3 regions of the Lautropia mirabilis genome follow, and region 1 is predicted to be linked to each of the others. Evidence: predicted binding sites of a transcription regulator. Region 1 holds the regulator's gene; each other region holds the start of a gene.

Region 1 (7,535 bases):
CCTTCTCGGCCAGCTTGCGGTAGGTGGCTTCGGCCTCTGCGCTGGCGGCTTCCAGCTTCTCGATGTCGACCGCCGCGCCCAGCTGTTCCAGTTCGGCCTGCAGGCCCTCCAGGTGCGAGGCCAGGTCCTGCGGCTGCAGGCGCAGCTTGCGGGCGGTGTTGAAGAGCGCCGCCACCCGCTGCTCCACCTCGGCAAAGCGTTCCGGATCCAGGTCCACCCGGTCGGCGTAGGCGGCCAGCTCGCTGGCAGCCTCGTCGATCTGGATGACGGCAGAATCCACCAGCTCGGCAGCGTTCTTCAGGGCAGGGTCGATCTCGGCCAGGGCGCGCAGGCGCCCCTGCAGGCTGCCCAGGCGGCCGGCAATGGCGTCCTCGTCGCGCTCCAGTGCATTGGCCAGTGCATCCGCTCCGGCCAGCAGGTCGTGGGCATGTGCCAGCCGCTGCTGCTCGGCCGACAGGGCCTCCCATTCGCCCGGCGCCAGCCGAAGCTGCGTCAGCTCGTCGATCTCCCATTGCAGCCGCTCGATGCGGATGGCTTCCTCGCGTGAGCCGCTGCGCGCCGTCTCCAGCGCCTTGGCCGCCTGCTGCCAACGCTGCCAGCCCTGGGCCAGGTCGGCCAGCAGTCGTTCCTGCCCGGCCAGCCGGTCCAGCAGCTCGCGCTGGGCGCCGGGGCGCAGCAGGTGCTGCGATTCATGCTGGCCATGGATGTCCACCAGCTGCTCGCCCAGCTCACGCAGCCGGGCAATGGTGCTGGGGTGGCCATTGATCTGTGCGCGAGATCGGCCGTCCTTCTCGACGATGCGGCGCAGCAGCAGCTGGCCCGGATCGCCGGCCAGGTCGTGTTCGGCCAGCCAGGCGGCCAGTGTGTCGTCAATGCCGAAGAGCGCCGAGATGTCGGCCCGCTCGGCCCCCTCGCGCACCAGCGTCGCGTCACCGCGCCCGCCCAGCACCAGGCCCATCGCATCCAGCAGGATGGACTTGCCGGCCCCGGTCTCGCCGGTCAGCACCGTGAAGCCCGGCCCGAATTCGATCTCGGCCGATTCGACGATCACGAAATCCCTGAGTCGCAACCATTGCAGCATGATGGAAAGCCTCTCGTCCTGGAAAGCGCTTCGTATGAACTTCGTATGAAACCGTCAGCCCCGCCGCGGCTCCAGCCCCGGGATCTCGTGCCAGTTGAGCTTGGTGCGCAGCGTGGCGTAGTAGCTGTAGCCGGGCGGATGCAGGAAGCGGCTGGAGTCGGCCGAACGGTGCAGCACCACCCGGTCGCCCAGCTGCAGGGATGCAAAGGACTGCATGTCGCAGTTGAGCCGGGCGTTCCGTCCGTGGCGGATGGTCAGTTCCACCTCGCACTGGTCGGGCAGGATGATGGGGCGTGCCGACAGTGACTGTGGCGCCACCGGCGCCAGCACGAAGCCGTGCAGCGACGGGTGCATCAGCGGCCCGCCCACCGACAGCGCGTAGGCGGTGGAGCCCGTGGGCGTGGCCACGATCAGGCCGTCGGCGCGCGGGCTGTACATGTAAAGCCCGTTGACGCTCACCTCGATCTCGATCAGCCCGGTGTGCGAGCTGCGGCTGATCACCACATCATTGAGCGCCCGGGCGTGAAAGAGCGCCTTGCCGTCCCGCCAGATGTGCGCTTCGAGCAGTGACCGTTCCTCGATCTCGTAGTGGCCGTTCAGGATCTCGTCCAGCCCCTTCTGCCAGTCCGACATCGGAATGTCGGTGATGAAGCCCAGCCGCCCGCGGTTGATGCCGACGATGGGCACCTTCAGCGGGGCCAGCGCGCGGGCCACCCCCAGCATGGTGCCGTCGCCCCCCACCACCACGGCTAAATCTGCCCGGCGCCCCAGTGACTGCACCAGTCGCATGTTGCGGCTGATCTCGGTCAGCACCGTGATACCGCGCTGGGTCAGCCAGTCGGCAATTTCCTCGAGGATGCGCTCACGCAGCCCGTCGGATTGCGGGCGACCGAACAGCGCGATGGTCTTGAAAGGGGCAGTCATGCGGCGGATTGAACCATAATTCCGGATAATTGCGTCATGGTCATTGACTCCTGCCGGGTCATCCCGGGTAAGCCGAATGGATGAACGCGCCCGAATCCTGCTCAAGTCCCTCATCGAACACTACATCGTCGACGGCCAGCCCGTGGGCTCGCGCACGCTGTCGCAGTACTCGCGCCTGGACCTGTCGCCGGCCACCATCCGCAACGTCATGGCCAATCTGGAAGAGCATGGCCTGATTGCCCATCGCCACACGTCCAGTGGTCGTGTGCCCACTCCGCGTGGCTACCGGCTGTTTGTCGACTCGCTGCTCACCGTCCAGCCTCTGGAAGCCGGTGAGGCCAGCCAGATGCAGGGGGCCCTGGTGGCCCAGGAGCCCCGCCAGGTCCTGGCCAAGGCCGCGGGGCTGCTCTCGGAGCTTTCGTCCTTTGCCGGCGTGGTCTCCACCCAGCGCCGCGGTGGCACCTTCCGGCACATCGAGTTCCTGCGGCTCTCGGCCCGACGCGTGCTGCTCATTCTTGTGTCGCCCGAGGGGGATGTGCACAACCGCATGCTGCAGCTTGACCGCGACTACACGCCATCCACCCTCAACGAAGCGGCCAACTACATCAATGCCCATTACGCCGGCATCGGCTTCGACGAGATCAGGCGTCGCCTGGGCACCGAGCTGGCCGAGCTGCGCCGCGACATCAGCGCCCTGATGCAGCGCGCCATCGATGCCGGTCGCGAGGCCGTGGAAGACGACAGCGACAAGATGCTCATCGCCGGCAGCAGCAACTTTGTCGGCATTCCTGACTTTGCCGACGATATGGCGCGCCTGAAGCAGCTCTTCAGCCTCTTCGAGCAGCGCACCGACCTGCTGCAGCTGATGGATGCCTCGGCCCGCGCCAGCGGCGTGCAGATCTATATTGGTGGGGAGTCCGAGCTGGTGCCGATGGAGGAACTGTCCATCGTCATTGCGCCCTACAAGGCCGACGGCAAGGTGGTGGGCACCCTGGGCGTCATCGGCCCCACCCGCATGGCCTACCAGCGGATGATCCCCATGGTGGACATCACGGCGCGCCTGGTGTCGTCGGCGCTGGATGCAGGGCGGGAGTGAGCAGGGCGTCATGGCCCTCGAGCGTGGTCCGCTGTCGTGGCCTGCTGTCGTGCCCCGTGCAACGCCTGAAACGGCATGGTCAGCCAGCCCCTACAATCAGCGCTGATCACTGACGATGGACCCCGTTGTCCACATGACCGACGCCTGCCATGAACGATACCGTCCCACCCTCCCGCGCCGCCATCCTGCTGGTCCAGCTGGGCACGCCCGACAAGCCGGAGGTGCCGGAGGTGCGCCGCTACCTGCGTGAGTTCCTCTCCGACCGGCGGGTTGTCGAGCAGTCGCCCCTCATCTGGTGGCCCATCCTGTACTCCGTGGTGCTGACCCGCCGACCCAAGGAGTCGGCCGAGAAGTACCGCTCCATCTGGACCAAGGCCGGTTCCCCGCTGCTGGTCAACACGAAGCTGGTGGCCGAGGCGCTGCAGGATGAGCTGAACAAGCGGGGCCGGCAGGTGGAGGTGGTCTGGGCCATGCGCTATGGCAACCCGTCGATGGCCGACGCCCTGCGCGACCTGCGTGACCGGGGTTTCTCGCGCATCGTCGTGCTGCCGATGTACCCGCAGTACTCGGCCGCCACCAGCGGCACCGTGTTCGATGTGATCGCCCGCGAGTTCCTGAAGTGGCGCAGCATTCCGGCGCTGCGCTTCCTGCAGAGCTTTCACGACGACCCTGGCTACATTGCTGCCGTGGCCGAGAGCATCCGCCACTCCTGGCGCCAGTCCGAGGCCGGCAAGCCCGAGAAGCTCATCTTCAGTTTCCACGGCCTGCCACAGAGCTGCGTGGATCAGGGCGACCCCTACGTGAAGCAGTGCCAAGAAAGCGCCGCCCTCATCGCCGCCGCCCTGGGGCTGGCCAAGGAGGACTGGCTGGTGACCTTCCAGTCGCGCTTCGGCCGCGCGGAATGGGTCAAGCCCTACACCCAGCCCACCGTGGAGGCACTGGCCAGGAAGGGCGTCAAGACCGTGGACGTGGTGTGCCCGGGGTTCGTGTCCGACTGCATCGAGACGCTGGAAGAGATCGACATGGAGGTGCACAACGCCTTCGTGGGCGCCGGCGGCAAGCGCTTCCGCTACATCCATTGCCTCAACGACGCTCCGCTGTGGATCCACGCCCTGGCCGACATCGTGGGCAACGAGCTGGCGGGGTGGAAGACGCTGGAGGCGGAGCAGGGGCGGCGCAAGGGGTGAGGGGCTGTCCAGTGGCTGACCGATCTGTGATTCCGTCGTCTGAAGAGTCTGAAGGGCACCAACGGCAGCAGCAGCGTCCGGAACAGCCCGGGCTGACGGCGGTGGACTGGCTGCTTGCGCAGAAAAGTCTTGAGAACCGGTCGCGTGCCGAGATCGATGAGGCCTTGTGTGAGGAGCGCGATTGGTGACGCAATACGGATCGGAATTCCTGGGCATCGTCCTCATCCACTTCCTGGCGGTCATTTCGCCGGGGCCGGATTTTGCGGTGGCGATCCGCCAGAGCGTGCGGCATGGGCGTCGGGTCGGCATCTGGACGGCGCTGGGCATCGGGGCCGGCATCTCGATCCATGTGCTCTACACGCTGGTGGGCATCAGCGCGTTGCTGCGTGCCACACCGTGGGCGATGACGGCCGCCCGCTGGGCCGGTGCGGCCTACCTGCTGTGGCTGGGCATCCGTTTCGTGCGCAGTGCGCCTCCGACGCCGCAGGATGTGGCCGTGCAGGGGCCGACGCAGGGCGCTCCGGTGGGAGATGCGCCCGCGGGGATGATGCCGGAGGCCGCGTCAGTCCCGATGCCTGAACCATCCGCCCGCCGCGCCTTCTGGGTGGGCTTCATGACCAACGCCACCAATCCCAAGGCCACACTGTTCTTTCTGGCCGTGTTCACCACCGTGGTCAGCCCGGCCACGCCGTTGTGGGTGCAGGGTCTCTATGGGCTCTGGATGTGCGCAGCCACGGCGGCCTGGTTCGTGGTGGTGTCACTGCTCTTCTCGCAGCAGGCCGTGCGACAGCGCTTCCTGGCCTATGGTCACTGGTTCGAGCGCATCATGGGCGTGCTGCTGCTGGCCTTTGCGCTGAAGCTGTTCCTGTCCTGAAGCAGGGCACCCGGCGGCGGGACGCAGAAGCAGGGACGATTGAACGAAGCCCACAGCCTGTCCTGCTTCGACTACCCATGAAAAAGCCCCCGGTCCATGAAGGATGCGGGGGCTTTGCCTTTCCTGCAGGGGGAGCGGCCGGCGAAGACGGGATATATCGATGCCTTCGCCTGCAGCGGGTTTCAGGACTCGGCCTCCAGCCGGTTGCGCACGCCGTTGGTGGCGCCACCCAGACGGCTGTAGCGCTGACGGCTGCCACGTGTGGACTCTCGGTCGCGCAGGTTGCTGTGAGGGGCTGTGGTGGCCTGTCGGGCCTTCTGTTCGGCACGTGCCCTGGCGTTCTCGCGGGCATGCACCACGAAGCCGCCCAGCATCACCAGGATGGCGGCCACGGCCGTGGCCAGCACCATGTGACGGTACTCGTCGATGAACATCATGACGATGAGCGAGCCGATGATGAAAGCGATGACGCCATAGGTGAGCCAGGGGAATAGCCACATCTTCAGGCGGATCTCACGGCCTTCGGCCTCCAGCTTGCGGCGCATCTTCAGCTGCGAGAAGGCAATGACCAGGTAGACCAGCATGGCGATCATGCCTGTGGTGTTCATCAGCAGGTCCAGGATGTCCTTCGGGCGCAGCGACTCGAAGAAGTTCAGCACCGAGATGAACACGGCAATGGAGCACGAGGCGATGACCGAGTACACGGGGATGCCGCGGGTGGAGGTCTGCTTGAAGATGGGGTGGGCGTCACCGCGCTTGGCCAGCGAGAACAGCATGCGCGAGGCGGTGTAGTGGGCCGAGATCAGGCAGCTGCTGACCGAGGTGAGCACCACGAAGTTCATCAGGTACTGGGCACCGGGCACGCCCAGCAGTTCCAGGGTGCGGCGATAGGAGCCGTAGCCGGACTCGCCCAGATGCGGGTCGTTCCAGGGCACCAGGCAGACGATCAGGAAGATCGAGCCGATGTAGAAGAGGCAGATCCGCCAGACCACCGAGTTGGTGGCCTTGACGATCTGGTCGGCCGGGTTGGCCGATTCCGAGGCCGCAATGGTGACGATCTCGGCGCCCAGGAAGGCAAACATCACCCCCAGCATGGCCACGATGACCGACGACCAGCCGTTGGGCATGAAGCCGCCATGGGCCGTGAGATTGGCGATGCCATGTACCGTGCCACCCTGCCAGATGTTGAGGACTGCCAGCAGGCAGATGATGATGAAGCAGACGATGGCCGTGACCTTGATCAGCGCGAACCAGAACTCGAATTCGCCGTAGTTGCGCACGTTCATGAAGTTGATGCTGATCAGCAGGAATGTGGCCACCAGGGTGAACACGTTGACCGAGATGTCGGGGAACCAGATGTTCAGGATCATCCCGGCCACATAGGCTTCCCAGGCCATCAGCAGGGCCCAGAACCACCAGTACAGCCAGCCGATGGTGAAGCCGGCCCAGCGACCGATGGCCTTGTCGGCGTAGGTGGAGAACGAGCCGGTATCGGGCGAGGAGGTGGCCATCTCGCCCAGCATGCGCATGATGAGCATGACCACGATGCCGCCGGCCAGGTAGGCCAGCACCACGGCAGGTCCCGTGGTGTAGATGATCTTGCCCGAGCCCACGAACAGCGCTGCACCGATCACGCCGGCAATCGACATCATCGTGAGATGACGGGTCTTCAGGGAGGCCTGGAGCTTCTCGGTGTTTTTCTGCTTGCCTGAGCAGCTGTAGTTGGGGGCGTTCGTGGTCTCTTTCATATCGTGATTCTTATATCGAATGAATATTGGACTGACCGATCACCGCATGAAATGAAGCGATGATTCTGGCGCGGGCAGGTCTGTCGAACGCACGAGCCAGGACGGGCGCATGTCAAAAACGTAGCACAGGAAACCGGGCTGAAAATGCAGGTGCGGGTTTTGGGATGGGTAATCCCCAGTGTTTGATGATGCGCTGCAGAAAACAAGGGTTCCCTGCGTCAAAATACGCATGAATCGGCTTGTGGAGCCGGATGGCAGGGATAAGATTTGATTTGGAATTAAATCAGGTGGTAAATGTGGAGAAGGAGGGCTGAATGGGTTTGGGGTAATCCCTAGGGGTCTCCGGGCCGGGAGTGAAGGCGTGCGTTGCATCACGGCTTCTCGGGACTCGTGTGATCATGGATAGGGCGTCAGATTATTGCCATATCGCCCGGGATATAAGGGCGTTTGTCTGGAATAGCGGTGGAAAATGGTTTGTCCGGGGGGCCAGATCCGGATGCCGTAAAAAAAGGCCACGCGAAAGCGTGGCCTTTTCATGGGGCGATCCGGGGCGGCGTATCAGGACGCCGCCTGCGACAGGCCCGGAGGCCGGATCTGTCGCCAGCGGGGCATGGCCGCCGCCATC
Region 2 (7,535 bases), 790 kb from region 1:
CGGCAGGTTGCCGGTAGCGGGCTTGGCGGACTGCAGGTTCACGCTCCAGTTGCCGTTGGCGTCGGCCGTGGCGGAGTAGGTGACGTTCTCGCGCTGGTCGTTGTCGGTGTCCAGGCGCAGGGTCACCACGGTACCGGGCTTGGCCGTGCCGGAAATGGTGGGGAAGCGGTTGTTGAACGAGGTGGCCGACTTCAGCGCCAGTGGCACGTCGCCCAGGTTGGGGGCGCCGGAGGGATCACCGCCGCCGCCACCACCACCGGCGGCCAGGGCCACCACGGCCAGACCGCCTGCACCGTACAGCACGGGACGGATGGGGAAATCCTCGGTGGCTGGTTGCTCGGGGGCCTGGAAGCCGGTGTCGTACAGCACGAAGGTGCCGTCCGAGAGCGCGCCCAGGGGCTTGGTGCTCACGTCTGCCAGCACCGTGGCCTGGCTGTTCTCGGTGGTGCCCAGATTCTCCTGGCCTTCGGCACCCTGGGCGACGGCGGCGTCTTCACCGCCCACGCTGACCGTGCAACGGTCAGTGGCGCTGCACACCTGGTAGTAGCCTTCCAGTGTCACCGAGGCCGTTTCGGTGCTGCCTTCCACCGGGATGTTCTCGATGATCAGGTCGTTGTCCACCTGCAGCACGCGAAGCTGGGACGGATCAATCGGCTGGCCGTCCGGATCCTGCAGGTTGAAGGTGCGCCCGGGCACGACCCTGAGCTTGTTGTTGCCGGGCTTGAGCTGGAGCTGCTCGACCCCGCCGTCACCCGTGCGCTGGATGTTCAGTCTTGCTGCCATGATCCTGTCTTCCGTCCTGTGGTCTGACGAAGGCCGGGCCGGGCGGTTCCGACATGGCCGCCTGGCACCCGTTCATGAGGTGCCCAGGGGGCGAATACATGGCCCGGTGTCGCCGAGTGTCATGCAAACCGACGCTTCAATGAGACATCGGATGCAGTCCGGCGGCCGGATTCGACCATTCGTCAAAAAAAGGTGTATTGAAACAGGTCATTGTGGCATGCACAAACCGCATTTTTTGTGTGCGTCTCGTGACGGCTTGTTACGTGTGCGCACCTGCGGGCCGGACCACGGTCTCCTTTTACGTCCCGCCATGTGCCCCACCGCCCGGCGGAAGAAACCGCCGGGCATCAGGGTTCAGAGGTGCGCTAGCCCCTGCTGCAGCTCGTCCTGCGAAAGCAGCAAGGAGAGCTGCTGCGCGCTGCTGGGCGCGATTGACGATGCAGCACTGGCGGTGGCCGGCAGCGGCGTCGAAGAGGGCTCGGTCTGTGCCAGTGGTAACGAGAGCGCATCACCGGTCGAGGCCTGGGCCTTCTGGATGGCGTCGCCTTCCGATCCGGTCGTCAGTGCCTTCAGGGACAGCGTGTTGCTGCCCGCTGGAGCCGTTCCGAACGGGAAGCTCTGCGACATGATCGCGAAGGTGTGATCCACGGCAGAGACGTTGCCGGCCTTGTCGGTGGCCGTGATGTGGATCGTGGTCTGCTTGGCGCCGATGGGGTTGCCCTGCGCCACGATCGGTGTCGGCAGGGTCCAGTTGGCCGAGTCCGGGCCGGTGTCGGTCACCACGGCCGTCTGGACCTGCTTGCTGCCGTCGGCCAGCGTGAACTCCACCTGCACCGAGGCACCAGCTTCGGTCTTGCCCGTGATCAGGAAGGGGACCCCGCTCAGCACGCGATCCGTGCCGCCGGCGTGCGTGTCGGTCAGCACCGGGGGCTTGGTGTCCACCACCATGGGCGTTCCGGCGCTGGGTGCGGAGGCGTTGCCTGCCTTGTCGGTGGCCACGGCCGTCACCAGATGGGTGCCGTCAGCCGGCAGTTCGGCACCGGCAAAGGCCACGCTCCACTTGCCGTCGGCGCCGGCCTTGGCGTCATGCGATACGGTGCCGACCGTCACCTTCACCGTGCTGTCGGCTTCGGCCGTGCCGGCCAGCGTCACGCCGGCAGCCTTCTCGGCGGCGTTCACATAGTTGTCGGTGCCGCCGGTGAACTGGATCGTCGGTGCCGGGGGCGGCGTGGTGTCGACGGTCAGCGTCTGCGTGGTGGCGGTGGAGACGTTGCCGGCCAGGTCGCTGGCCGTGACTGACAGGGTGGCGTTGCCCGTGGCGGGCAGGGCATTGGCCGGCAGCGTCACCGCCCAGGTGCCGTCCGCGCCCACCACCGTTTCCAGGCTCTGCGCGCCCAGCGTCAGCTTGATCAGGCTGTTGGCCTCACCGTGGCCCGAGACCGCCAGCGGCTTGCCGACAGCAGCGGCGCCCAGCAGGCCATCCGTACCGACCGGCGAGATCGTGGGGGCCGTCGGGGGCGTGTCGTCGGCCGTCAGCTTGAAATCGGGCATCGTGGCCGTCTTGCCGTTCACCGTCTCGGTCAGCGACAGGCTGGTGGCCGTGCTCAGCCCGCCCGCGGGCAGGGCGCCCGTGGTGGGCTTCAGCGTGGCCAGGTTGGCCGACCACTTGCCGTCAGCCCCTACCGGCACGGTATAGCTGGCGTCCACCGCTGCGCCGCCGCCGGCATGCACGTCGATCTTCACCGTGCCGCCGGCGGTGCCCGTGCCCGTCAGCGTGGGCACCTTGCCCTTGGCCACCGACGAATGCGTCACCGTGAAGCTGGGGTCCGTGACCGACGGCGGTACCGTCGGCGTGGTGGGTGCCGCAGGGGCGGCGGGTGTTGCGGGTGTGGTGGGCGGCAGGGCAGGGGTCGCAGTCGTATTGGCAACCGGGGCTTCACCGCCCCCGCCACCACCGCCGCCCCCGCCAGCCAGTGCCAGGCCCAGCACGGCTGCGCCGCCCAGGCCATAGATCACCGGGCGGGCAGATTCGGACAGCAGGGGGCCGGATTCGGCGGCATGATCTGCGCCCGCTGCGACTGCGGGGGTGGCACCCTCCAGCCCCTTCGTGGCGGCTGCGCCTGCGGCCGCACCGCTGGTCTGGGCCAGATCCACCAGCACGAACGAGCCGTCCGACAGTGCGCCAATGGCGCCCGTGGCCGGGGTGATGTCCACCGTGCCGGACGTCGTTTCGGGAAGTTCCAGATGGCAGGGCGAGCTGACGCTGCACGAGCTGTAGAAGCCCAGCAGTTCCACGGCCTGCGGTTGATCGGCCCCCTGGGCGCCGTCGGCCAGGTTGTCGACGAGAATGCTGTTGTCCAGCTGCTTGACCACGGCCTTGGCAGGCGCCTTGCCGGTGTCCTCGTCATAGAGCCGGAAAGTGTCGCCCGGCCGCACGACGACGCGGGTGGTGCCAGCCCGGAGATGGGTGCGCGAGACGGACCCGTGCGAGGAACGGGTTTCGATGACGAGAGCCATGGGATATGCGGTATGCGCCGTTCAGCGGCGATGACAGAGCGTCCGTCGGGCCGACGTTGCCAGACTGGGACTGTCTTATTATCGCCGCGCTGTGGCTGACGCGCCACTGTCGGCACACCCATCAATCCCGGCGTGCGTGCCGGGGCCCGGGGCCCCGGCGAGGGCGCGTCAGGCGTAGCTGGCCAGCGCCGCCTTCATCTTCTTCATGGCCTGCGCCTCGATCTGGCGGATGCGCTCGGCCGACACGCCATACTCGTTGGCCAGGTCCTGCAGCGTGCGCGACCCGCCTTCGTCCTCATCACGCAGCCAGCGCGACTGCACAATGTTGCGGCTGCGCTCGTCGAGCGTGGCCAGCGCGTTGGACAGGCCTTCGGTCTGCAGCCAGTCGCGCTGCCGATCCTCGATGATCTCGGTGGGCTCGCTGCCGGGGGCGGCCAGGTAGGCGGCCGGACCGAAGCCCGCGCCTTCCTCGTCGTCACCCTGCGGCTCCAGCGCGATCTCGTGGCCGGTCATCCGCGTTTCCATCTCGGTCACGTCCTTCTCGCGGACGTTGAGCTGTTCGGCGATGTCGGTCACGGCCTCGGGCGTCAGCGTGTCCAGGTCCTTCTTCATCGAGCGCAGGTTGAAGAACAGCTTGCGCTGGGCCTTGGTGGTGGCCACCTTCACCAGCCGCCAGTTCTTCAGGATGTACTCGTGGATCTCGGCCTTGATCCAGTGCAGCGCGAATGACACCAGACGCACCGAGCGATCGGGGTCGAAACGCTTGACCGCTTTCATCAGGCCGATGTTGCCTTCCTGGATGAGGTCGGCATGCGGCAGACCGTAGCCCAGGTACTGGCGAGCCACCGACACGACCAGCCGCAGGTGGGAAGTCACCAGCGTGCGGGCAGCGTCGACGTCCTGATGCTCCTTGAAACGCCGCGCAAGGCTGGACTCCTCCTCGGCGGACAGCATGGGCATGCGATTGACCGCAGAGATGTAGGCGTCCAGGTTGCCCAGTGACGGAACGGCAGGCGCAACGACACCGGTCTGGCGAGTGGCAAGTGCAACGGAGTGAGTCGTCATCGTGGCAGTTGTTTCCTGTAAATGACTAGCGGGTTAGATACTAGCACTTCACCGTGGGGAGTGCCAGCTTTTTTTGTTTCAAAAATGTCGTGGGTTGTCAAGCCCCTGCGGCTCCTGCAGAAAACGCGGGAGGGCGGGGTTTCGATGACAGGATGCGCGGCCTTCTGTGGAAAGGCCCCGACAGCCGGAGCTGACGGGGCCTTCGGGGGTGATGCCTGCGCGGTCTCAGTAGGCGTTCGGGTCGCGGAACGACACCAGGATGGTCTTCAGGATGATCTTCAGGTCCAGCCGCAGCGACCAGTGCCGCAGGTACTCCAGGTCGTAGCGGATGCGCAGCTCCATCTTCTCGATGGTGTCGGTCTCGCCGCGCGCCCCGTTGACCTGGGCCAGGCCGGTGATGCCGGGCTTGACCTTGTGGCGGATCATGTAGCCCTTGATCAGCTTGCGGTAGGTCTCGTTGTGGGCCACCGCGTGGGGGCGGGGACCGACCACGCTCATGCGGCCCTGCAGCACGTTGAAGAACTGCGGCAGCTCGTCCAGCGAGGTCTTGCGCAGGAAGCGGCCCACCGGCGTGATGCGGTCGTCGTTCTTGGTGGCCTGGCGCACTTCGGGGCCGTTTTCCTGCACCCGCATGGAGCGGAACTTGTAGACGTTGATCTCCGAGCCGTCCAGGCCGTAGCGGCGCTGCTTGAAGATGATGGGGCCCTTGGACGTGAGGCGGATGGCCAGCGCGATGGTCAGCGTGATGGGCAGCGTGATGATCAGCGCGATGGAGGCGATGACGATGTCCGACAGGCGCTTGAGCACGCCCGTGGTGCCGTAGAACGGCGTCTCGCACACGGCCACCACCGGCAGGCCGCCCACCGAATCCACCCGTGCCTGGATCAGGTCGAACATGAAGATGTCGGGCACGAAGTAGATGGAGGCCGTGGTGTCACGCAGGTCTTCCAGCAGCTTCAGGATGCGCGGCTGCGAGGCCATGGGCAGGGCGATGAAGATCTGGTCGATCTTGTTGGCGCGCACGAACTGCGCCACCGCGCTGAAGCCGCCGGCCACCGGCGCTTCCGTCACCTCGCCCAGACGGTCCGGGGTGCGGTCGTCGAAGAAGGCCATGATGCGCGTCTGCGACAGCGGGTCGTCCTGGATGGACCGGGCCAGCGTGCGGCCCAGGCTGTTGGCCGCCACCACGATGGCGGTCTGCTCGGGACGCATGGAGATGACCTTGTGCAGCAGCATGGGCGAGAGCCAGTGGCTGACGGCCTGCACGACCGGGGTGGCGATGACCCAGGTGGCCAGCACGTTCTGGTCGAACTGTCGCAGTGCGTCGATCATCAGGCCGAAGACCAGCAGCAGGCCCACCACCAGGCCCCAGCTGCCCAGCAGGTGACGCAGGTAGCCGGCCTGGTAGACCCGGAAGGGGACGCTGCCAGGGTAGCTCAGCACGAAGGTGAGGACGGCCAGCACCATTTCCTGGGCGCGCAGGGGGTGCCCGGCGGCCACGGTGACCACCAGCAGGCAGGCCACGGCCAGGATGGGATCGATGACTGACTTGACCAGCGACAGGATGCTGCGATTGCCGGTCCGGATGGGAACGATGGAAGAAGCGAAGGTGGGGCTGTTCATACCGCTTGCCGGGGCGCCGGGAATGTGGCGAGCCCGGATCAGGAGTCTGCTGGGGGTTATTTATACAACACCGGCCGGCTGGGGGCAGCCGTCCGATGGTAATCGGTTTGGCGCTTCTGTGTCAGGGTTCACGAACGAGGGCTCGGGAACCGGCGGGATCGGGACGTCGACAGAGGCAACAGCTTTGGGAATCCGGGCAGTGTTCACACGGCAAGGGTCGGGGGCTTGGCATGTTCGGCTCAATGCATTAGTGTGGAAGCAGAGCAGGACCGTCGGTGGCGGTACCATGCCCCATTCTGAGCTTTTTAAGACAGGGTAGTCATGAAAGAAATCATCGGAACACAAAAAAAAGCCGCACGGCGCCCGGCACTGCGCGCAGCCAGTGCTGCCGTGGCAGCCATCTTCTGTGGCCTGGCGGCCAGCGCTGCCCAGGCACAGGCTCAGCTGGAAGTGCCTGATCAGGACTGGACCCCCAACGCCGAGGCTGACGTCATCAAGCTCACCGGCCGCGTCGGTGTTACGCACGATAGCAATATGTTGCGTCTGAACAACCAGTCCCAGGCTGGCATCTACAGCAACAAGAAAGCAGGCGACACCTACCTCACGGGCGCCATGGGCATTGAGTTCGACCGCCTGATCAGCCAGCAGCGGCTGCGCGCCAACGCCGAGGTCGAGGGCTTCAAGTACAAGGAATACGACGATTTCGACCACGTGGGCTACAACGTCGGCTCCACGCTGGACTGGGTCGTGGGCCGTCCGCTGTTCGGCCGTGCCGGCATCAAGCTGGACCGCCGCCAGCCCACGGTGCAGGACCGTATCTACAACCAGACCACCAACGTCTCGGGTGACCGCAACAACATCAGCACCCAGAACCTGTTCTTCAACGCCGGCTTCCGCTTCACGCCGGCCTGGTCGGTCATCGGTGGCGTCGACTACGTCCGCAGCCGCAACTCGCTGGAAGTCTACAAGGACACCGACTATGACCTGAAGTCGGGCGAAGGCGGCGTGCGCTATGCCCCGGGCACCGGCATCGAGGTCGACCTGGTCTACCGTGCCACCAGCGGCGAGTACAAGTCGGCCCAGCGCTATGGTGACGACGGCTCCGCCCTGCTGTGCAACAACAACTGCCGCAAGAACGACTACGACGAGGACTCGCTGCAGGCCCGCGTCCAGTATCGTCCCAGCGAGGACAGCAGCCTGGGCGGCTTCGTCGGCTACACCCGTCGTGACTACGACCAGGGCAACCGCCACTTCCGTGGCCTGACCGCCGGCTTCGACACCGAGTGGGCCGTCAGCGGTGCAGTGCAGATGCGCGCCTCGCTGGGTCGCTCCATCGAGCCGGATGACGACGCCGTGACCGGCTCCTACGCCGACACCTGGTCGCTGAACTTCAGCCCGACCATCCAGGCCACCGGCAAGATCACCGTCGAGCCGTACCTGCGCTTCTACGACCGTCGCTACAAGGGTGACCAGCTGGCTGCCGGCCAGGTCGAGCGCAAGGACAAGATCTACATGGTCGGTGCCGAGGCTGACTACGAGTTCCGTCG
Region 3 (7,535 bases), 230 kb from region 1:
CCAAGGTCACGACCATCGAGCCGCTGCTGCGGCTGGCCGTGCAGCAGTCCAACTGCTTCGTGATCACTTCCATCGGCAACAGCCGCACCGAGGCGCGCCTGGCGGCGATCACCGACAAGCAGCGCAACTCGGGTGAATTCCGTGCCGGTTCCAAGCAGCACAAGGGCCAGCGCGTGGCGGCCGATTACCTGATGGAGCCGGCCATCATCATCGACAACGATTCCACGGGCAAGGTGGCCGGGGGCCTGGCAGGCTTCCTGGGTTCTGGCCTGGGCGCCCTGGCCGGCTCGCTGGAGTCGAAGGTCTCGGTGGTTACGCTGTCGTTGTACGACATCCGTTCGGGCGTGCAGATCAGTGCTTCGGAAGGCAATGCCTCGGCCACCAACTACGGTGCCGCCCTGGGCATGCTGGGTGGTGGCGCAGCCGGCGGCCTGGCGGGCTTCTCGCGCACACCGGAAGGCAAGGCCACGGTGGCTGCCTTCATGGACGCCTACAACAACATGGTCATCTCGCTGCGCAACTACAAGGCGCAGCAGGTCAAGGGCGGCCTCGGCCGCGGTGGCGTGCTGAAGGTGGGTGACTGAGCTTCGGACGCCGAACCGGGCATCGATCCGTTGGATTGGCAGACTGTCTGCCGCCACGGATTGAGCCTCCCGTTCACGATGAAGGCCCCGTCATGACGGGGCCTTTCTGTTTGCGGCATTGAAAAAGGCCGTGTACCGAACCGCCCGAAGGCGGCCAGGTACACGGCCTTTGTGTTGCCAGTGGCAGGAAGCGGGCCCGGGGACGCCGGGGCAGCAGAGAGGTTTCTGCTGCCTGGGTGCCTGACGGGCCCGTTTCCGGGCCGGGCGGGACTTACATGTCCATGCCCATGCCGCCCATGCCACCCATACCGCCCATGCCACCCATCGGGGAGGCCGGCTTGTCTTCCGGAGCCTCGGAGATCAGGGCGTCGGTGGTCAGCAGCAGGCCAGCGATGGAGGCGGCGTTCTGCAGCGCGGTGCGGGTCACCTTGGTGGGGTCGACCACGCCCATTTCCACCAGGTCGCCGTACTCGCCGTTGGCGGCGTTGTAGCCGAAGTTGCCCTTGCCCTCGGCCACTTTGGCCACGATGACGCTGGCTTCTTCACCGGCGTTGGTGACGATCTGGCGCAGCGGCTCTTCGACGGCGCGCAGAACGATCTTGATGCCGGCTTCCTGGTCGGGGTTGCTGCCCTCGATCTTGGCGGCAGCCTTGGCACGCAGCAGGGCAACGCCACCGCCGGGCACCACGCCTTCCTCGACGGCAGCACGGGTGGCGTGCAGCGCGTCTTCCACGCGGGCTTTCTTCTCTTTCATTTCCACTTCGGTGGCAGCACCGACGCGGATCACGGCCACACCACCGGCCAGCTTGGCGACACGCTCCTGCAGCTTCTCGCGGTCATAGTCGCTGGTGGCTTCCTCGATCTGGGCACGGATGGCCTTGACGCGGTTCTCGATGGCCTTGGCATCGCCGGAGCCGTCGATGATGGTGGTGTTTTCCTTGGCCACTTCGACGCGGGCAGCGCTGCCCAGCTCTTCGATGGTGGCTTTTTCCAGCGACATGCCGGTCTCTTCCGAGATGACGACGCCGCCGGTCAGGATGGCCATGTCTTCCAGCATGGCCTTGCGACGGTCACCGAAGCCCGGAGCCTTGACGGCGACGGTCTTCAGGATGCCGCGGATGTTGTTGACGACCAGGGTGGCCAGGGCCTCGCCCTCGATGTCTTCAGCCACGATCAGCAGCGGACGGCTGGCCTTGGCAACCTGCTCCAGCACCGGCAGCAGATCACGGATGTTGCTGATCTTCTTGTCGCACAGCAGGATGAACGGGCTTTCCAGCACGGCAACCTGGCGATCCGGGTTGTTGATGAAGTAGGGCGACAGGTAGCCACGGTCGAACTGCATGCCCTCGACCACGTCCAGCTCGTTGCTCAGCGACTTGCCGTCCTCGACGGTGATGACGCCTTCCTTGCCAACCTTCTCCATGGCGTCGGCGATGATCTGGCCGATCTCTTCGTCGCTGTTGGCCGAGATGGTGCCGACCTGAGCGATTTCCTTGCTGGTGGTGGTGGGCTTGGACTGCTTCTTCAGCTGCTCAATCAGGGCGGCGACGGCCTTGTCGATGCCACGCTTCAGGTCCATCGGGTTCATGCCGGCGGCCACGTACTTCATGCCTTCGCGGACGATGGCCTGGGCCAGCACGGTGGCGGTGGTGGTGCCGTCACCGGCGTTGTCGCTGGTGCGCGAAGCCACTTCCTTGACCAGCTGGGCGCCCATGTTGGCCTGCTTGTCCTTCAGCTCGACTTCCTTGGCCACCGAGACACCGTCCTTGGTGACGGTGGGGGCGCCGAAGGAACGCTCCAGCACCACGTTGCGGCCCTTGGGACCGAGGGTGACCTTGACGGCGTTGGCCAGGATGTTGACGCCTTCAACCAGCTTGGCACGGGCTTCGTCGCCGAAATTGACTTGTTTTGCTGCCATGTGTGGAAACTCCTGAGTTCTTTGAATTCTGTCGGACGGGGGTCAGTCTTACTGGACCACGGCCATGATGTCTTCTTCGCGCATCACCAGCAGCTCCTCGCCGTCGACCTTGACGGTCTGGCCGGAGTACTTGCCGAAGAGCACCTTGTCGCCGACCTTGACGGCCAGCGGACGGACCTTGCCGTCATCACCGATCTTGCCGTCGCCGACGGCCAGCACTTCACCCTGGTCGGGCTTCTCGGCGGCGTTTTCCGGCAGCACGATGCCGGAAGCGGTCTTGCGCTCGTTGTCGAGGCGCTTGATGATGACGCGGTCGTGCAGGGGGCGCAGTTTCATTCAGTTAACTCCTGAACAAGGATGAAAAGGGATGGATGGTTTGTCCCGAAGGGGGGCGGTCCTGGCCATGGGCGGCTGCCGGGTGGATCGGGCCGCTTTCCCGGGCCAGGAGGCACCGGTCGGGACGGGATGTCATCGAAGCTGGGGACGGCCAGCCAGAAGACAAGAGCCGAAAGCAAAATTTTTTTGCCGATCCTGGCACTCGTGGCAGGAGAGTGCTAACGCGCAATGATAGACAAGGCGACACGGCCGATGCAAGCCGATGGACGGCGGAAAGCGCCATGGGCGGGGTCGTGTCATCCGGATGGGGCGAACACCCGGTCGGAATGTTGCGTCGCTGGCCGGCGGCGGCCGTTTCGTCGGGGCGGGCCGCTCGTTCGTCCCGCCATGGCGCATCGCGCGGCCTGCACGGCGCACCATGCCCACTTTGCACATTCCTGTGGCAGGGGCGGGACGGTGATGGGTGAGGGGCGGAGGCCGGGCAGTGGTGGCAAGGACCATCGAGGACAGGGCGGGGGGCCGCGCCTGAAGGGTGGCGTGCTGGCGGCCGGGCTGCTGCTGGCGACCGGGGCACTGGCTGCAACGACGACTTCATCAACTGCGGGGGCTTCTCGCGCGTCGGGCGGCATCGCCCTGTCGGCCTCGAAGCCCTCGGAGCGTGCAGATGCAGGGGCCCAGGCCATCGCCGGAAAGGCAGTGGCCGGACAGGGGCCGCAACGGCTCACAGGCGGAGCCATTCCGCTGACGGCCCTGAAAGGGGTGGCGGCACCCCGTGAAGGCCTTCAGGTCGCTGCGGCCACACGTTCCGCGACAGGGGCTGCTTCGGCCGGAAGCATGACCGATGCGATGCAGGTCGCGTTGCTGGACTGGCCCCGTACCGATACCGGTGGGCGTGCTTCCATTTCGGGCGAGGCGATGACGGCACTGGCCGTGCAGCAGCTGCTTCGTGCGGGCATTGCCGAGGCGGACTTCGGCATGGCCATTGTGCCGCTGAAGGGGGCCGGGGCATCTCCGGTTCCGCCAGCAGGGGCTTCATGGACCCCGGCAGCACCCATCGAGCATCGGACGACCGAGGGAGGCGCGGGATGGCAGCACGCGGGTGTCGGCGTTCGGGATGGCCGTGTATTGACCGAGGGGCGCTCATGGCCGAACCGCCCGGAAGCCGATGGAGCGTTGGCAGAACAGGCATCGGATGAGCCGATGCTGCGCGTGATGCATCAGGCCGAGCGGCCGTTCAACCCAGCTTCCACGATGAAGCTGGTGACGACCCATGCGGCGCTGTCGATGCTGGGACCGAACTATCGCTGGACGACGCGCTTCCTCACTACAGGCCCGATTCGGGACGGGGTGCTGCAGGGCGACCTGATCCTGCAGGGCGGCGGCGACCCGCATCTGGTGATCGAGGATCTGCATGCGCTGATGGCGGACCTGCGGGCGCAGGGGCTGACGACGATTCGCGGCGACCTGGTGGTGGATGATGCACGCTTTGCGGTGGGGCCGGCCGATGGGGAAGCTTTTGACGGCGATGCCTCGCAGGCCTACAACGTGCGGCCGTGGGCGGCCCTGACCAATTTCAAGGCCAGCAAGCTGGTCATCGACCCGAAGAAGCGCCAGCTGGCGCTGGAGCCGCCGCTGGCCGACGTGCAGCTGCGCTATGACGTGAAGGTGCTCAAGGGACGCTGTCGGACCGGGGGCACACGGCTGGGCGTGCAGGACGGTGCGACGGCTGCCGGGCGCCCGGTGGTGTCGGTGAACGGCACTCAGGTGCGCGCCTGTGGGTCGCAGCAGTTCTATGCGGCGATGCTGGATCACCAGCAGTTCCTGCACGGCATCTTCAAGGCGGCCTGGAAGGACATGGGCGGCCAGTTCACGGGGCGCACGCGCATCCAGCCGGGGGCGGCGGCGCGTGGTCGCCCACTCTATGCCTGGCAGTCCACGCTGGACCTGGGTGAGGTGGTGCATCACATCAACAAGTTCAGCAACAACGTGATGACGCGGATGTTGCTGCTGGAAATGGCAGCGGCCAGCGGGCAGGGCGCGCTGCCCCCGGATCGTGCCGGCCAGTGGCTGCACCAGTGGTATCGCGGCCAGGGGCTGGCGCTGCCGTCGCTGGTGATGGAAAACGGCTCCGGGCTGTCACGGCAGGCGCGCATCTCGGCCGGTGACATGGTGGCATTGCTGGCCCGTGCGGCTGGCAGTCCCACGGCGCCCTGGTTCGAGGCTTCGCTGCCGGTGGTGGGCATTGATGGCACGATGAAGACGCGGCTGCGGATGGATCCGGTGGCGGGTCAGGCGCAGATCAAGACCGGCACGCTGCAGAACGTGCGGGCCATCGCCGGCTACGTGACGGCGGCCTCAGGCAGGCGCTACGCGCTGTCGCTGATGATCAACGGCAAGTACCCGGCCGAGCGTGCGCTGCATGCGCAGGACGAGCTGCTGCGGTGGGTGTATCGGCACGGGTGAATCCCGTCCGTCTGTCGCATCTTTCCGGATGCTCATGCAGCGGCATCCGGTGACAAGCAGCGGCATCCGGCATTTCATGACGTGCGACGCCCCATGGTCATGAAAGGGCAATTTCTCCGGCAGGACAGCTTCGAACGCTACCATGCAGCGGTATTCGATGGCTTTTCTCTGGAGGGATGCATGAAGAAAGAAGAAAGGGTCCAGCGCATGAAGCGTCGCCTGATCGGTCTGGAAGGACCGCTGGACGAGGCGCAGTGGCATGAGGTGGATCGCGTCCTGTCCGGCACAGCTGCGTACACTTTCTCCATGACTTCTCTGCTGTCGCTGCTCAGCCTGATCTGGGACGCCTATTCGCATCAGCGCGTGACGGTCTCGTTCGGAACGATGGCGCTGTTTGCCCTGCTGATGGGTCAGAGCGTGTTTGTGTTGTGGGGCATCCGCGGAAACAAGGCATTGCGCCAGCCGCCCTTGTCGGCGGACGAGCATTCCGAACGTCTGCGCACCTTGAAGAAGCAGTCGATTCTGAGTGGTGCAGGCTGGGGTGTGGGGATGCTCGTGCTGATGCATGGGGTCCTTCCCTGGGCCGCGGGCATGCCGGTCAAGATGAATGCCGTCTTCATCGTGATCTGGCTGCTGGGAGGCGCTTTCTTTGGTGGCATGATGTATCTGGTTGGCCGGCGCAAGCTGGGGAAAGTGTAGGCAGGGTGAAGGATTTGTCCGCCTGATCCTTCCATGTCTGACAGGAGAACACCATGAAAACCTTGATCATCAATGCCCATCCCGACCCGCACGCTGCCGAAGCTGCGACCAACCGCATGGTGCAGCATCTCGTGGCCAGGCTGCCTGCGGGAAGCACGGAAATCGTCAATCTGGCGGAAGCCGATATTCAGCCGCTGGACAAGGACATGCTGGATGCGATCGTCCATACCGTGTTTCAACGGCAGCAGCCCGATTCCGGGCAGCGTGCGCTGCTGGCGCGTTCCGGTGAGGTGATTGCGCAAGTGAAATCCGCGCCGCGCCTGGTCATTGCCTATCCGCTGTACAACCTGGGCATTCCCGCCCGTCTGAAGGATTGGCTGGACAACATCGTCATGGCGGGGCAGACCTTTCAATATGACGAAAGCGGTACCCCGAAGGGGCTGATGGGGGCCCACAAGGTGCTGCTCCTGCAAGCCAGCGGCAGCGTGTACAGCACCGGTCCGATGGCGCAGATGGAGTTCAGCGTTTCCTACCTGCAGACCCTGCTTGGTGGTCTCCTGGGATTTGCCAGTGTGGACGCCGTCCGTGCCGAAGGCACGGCGCTGCCTGCGGGGCCGGAGGCTGCCGTGCAGCGTGCGCTGGCCGGGATCGATGCCCGGCTTGAGGGGTTCCTGGCGGATTAGAGGGCGCCCGATGGGGTGTGCTGGAGGCTCTGGACGTGCGGAGGGCGTCAGGTTGTCGATGCGCTTCGCATGATTCAGATATCCGCCCCATACGCCCGCACGGCCGCGACCAGTTCCTGGATGTAGGTGTCGTGGATGTGGTGGGCGGTCAGGGCCTGGTCCAGTTCCAGCAGGTAGTCGATATTGTGACCCAGATGGCCGCTGGCGGTGGCGATGAGTGGGGCGACGGTGCTGACCGAGGTGTCGTGCTCGTAGGCGGGCGTGCAGGGTTCCATCACGAAGACGATGGTCTGCACGAGGCGGCCGTCGGCCAGGCGGACTTCCTGCCACAGTGGCTCGTAGGTGCCGCCGATCATCTCGCGCATCCAGACCAGCATCAGTTCGTCACGCAGTTCTTCTTCGCGGATGCGGAAGGCGATGCCGGTGGTGGGGTGGGCCGTGCTGGGGGCGCGGGCCAGCGCCAGCATGCGGCCCGGGTGTTCGGGGGTGCCGCGCCCGGCCAGCAGGCGCATGCAGAAGCTGCGGCGCCAGCCGCGCAGCGTGGCCAGCTGCTGCTCGGCCACATGGATGAGCGGGTTCCAGATGAGCGAGCCGTAGGCGAAGACCCAGACGGGCGCGTCGGGGTCGGGGCGCTCAGCCAGCGTCTTCTCCAGTGAATCGCTGATCTGCTCCCGACTCCACCATTTCTGGCGAGGGGTGTCGACAAAGGAGCGCAGATAGTCGCCGCTCTGCAGGAATTCACGGGTAAGGACGGTGGGGCGGGGCTTGCGCATGGGCCGGAGGCGCTGACAGGTAAACCCGCTAGGATAACACCGCCCGGAGGCGGTGCCTTCAATGCCGACCCTTTCAGTA

What was found. Region 1 encodes HrcA, which represses chaperone genes, less so after heat shock. Its sites were predicted from a motif close to TTAGCACTCNNNNNNNNNGAGTGCTAA; they were not measured.
Region 2: the regulator HrcA is predicted to act here: its motif matches at 4,406-4,432, upstream of rpoH (RNA polymerase sigma factor RpoH).
Region 3: the regulator HrcA is predicted to act here: its motif matches at 3,034-3,060, upstream of groES (co-chaperone GroES).

The regions. Positions count from the first base shown of each region.
Region 1 covers NZ_LR134378.1:2,695,983-2,703,517, reverse strand. The annotation lists gene recN (DNA repair protein RecN) at 1-1,081, opposite strand, end outside; gene EL249_RS11085 (NAD kinase) at 1,136-2,005, opposite strand; gene hrcA (heat-inducible transcriptional repressor HrcA) at 2,082-3,101, shown strand; gene hemH (ferrochelatase) at 3,251-4,288, shown strand; gene EL249_RS11070 (LysE family translocator) at 4,473-5,162, shown strand; gene EL249_RS11065 (amino acid permease) at 5,345-6,910, opposite strand.
Region 2 covers NZ_LR134378.1:314,818-322,352, reverse strand. The annotation lists gene EL249_RS01340 (Ig-like domain-containing protein) at 1-783, opposite strand, end outside; gene EL249_RS01335 (Ig-like domain-containing protein) at 1,138-3,300, opposite strand; gene rpoH (RNA polymerase sigma factor RpoH) at 3,469-4,365, opposite strand; gene EL249_RS01315 (undecaprenyl-phosphate glucose phosphotransferase) at 4,591-5,988, opposite strand; gene EL249_RS01310 (outer membrane beta-barrel protein) at 6,310-7,535, shown strand, end outside.
Region 3 covers NZ_LR134378.1:2,927,145-2,934,679, reverse strand. The annotation lists gene EL249_RS12050 (CsgG/HfaB family protein) at 1-584, shown strand, start outside; gene groL (chaperonin GroEL) at 856-2,502, opposite strand; gene groES (co-chaperone GroES) at 2,551-2,838, opposite strand; gene dacB (D-alanyl-D-alanine carboxypeptidase/D-alanyl-D-alanine endopeptidase) at 3,226-5,301, shown strand; gene EL249_RS12030 (DUF3278 domain-containing protein) at 5,482-6,000, shown strand; gene EL249_RS12025 (FMN-dependent NADH-azoreductase) at 6,054-6,683, shown strand; gene EL249_RS12020 (gamma-glutamylcyclotransferase) at 6,758-7,456, opposite strand; gene ggt (gamma-glutamyltransferase) at 7,530-7,535, opposite strand, start outside.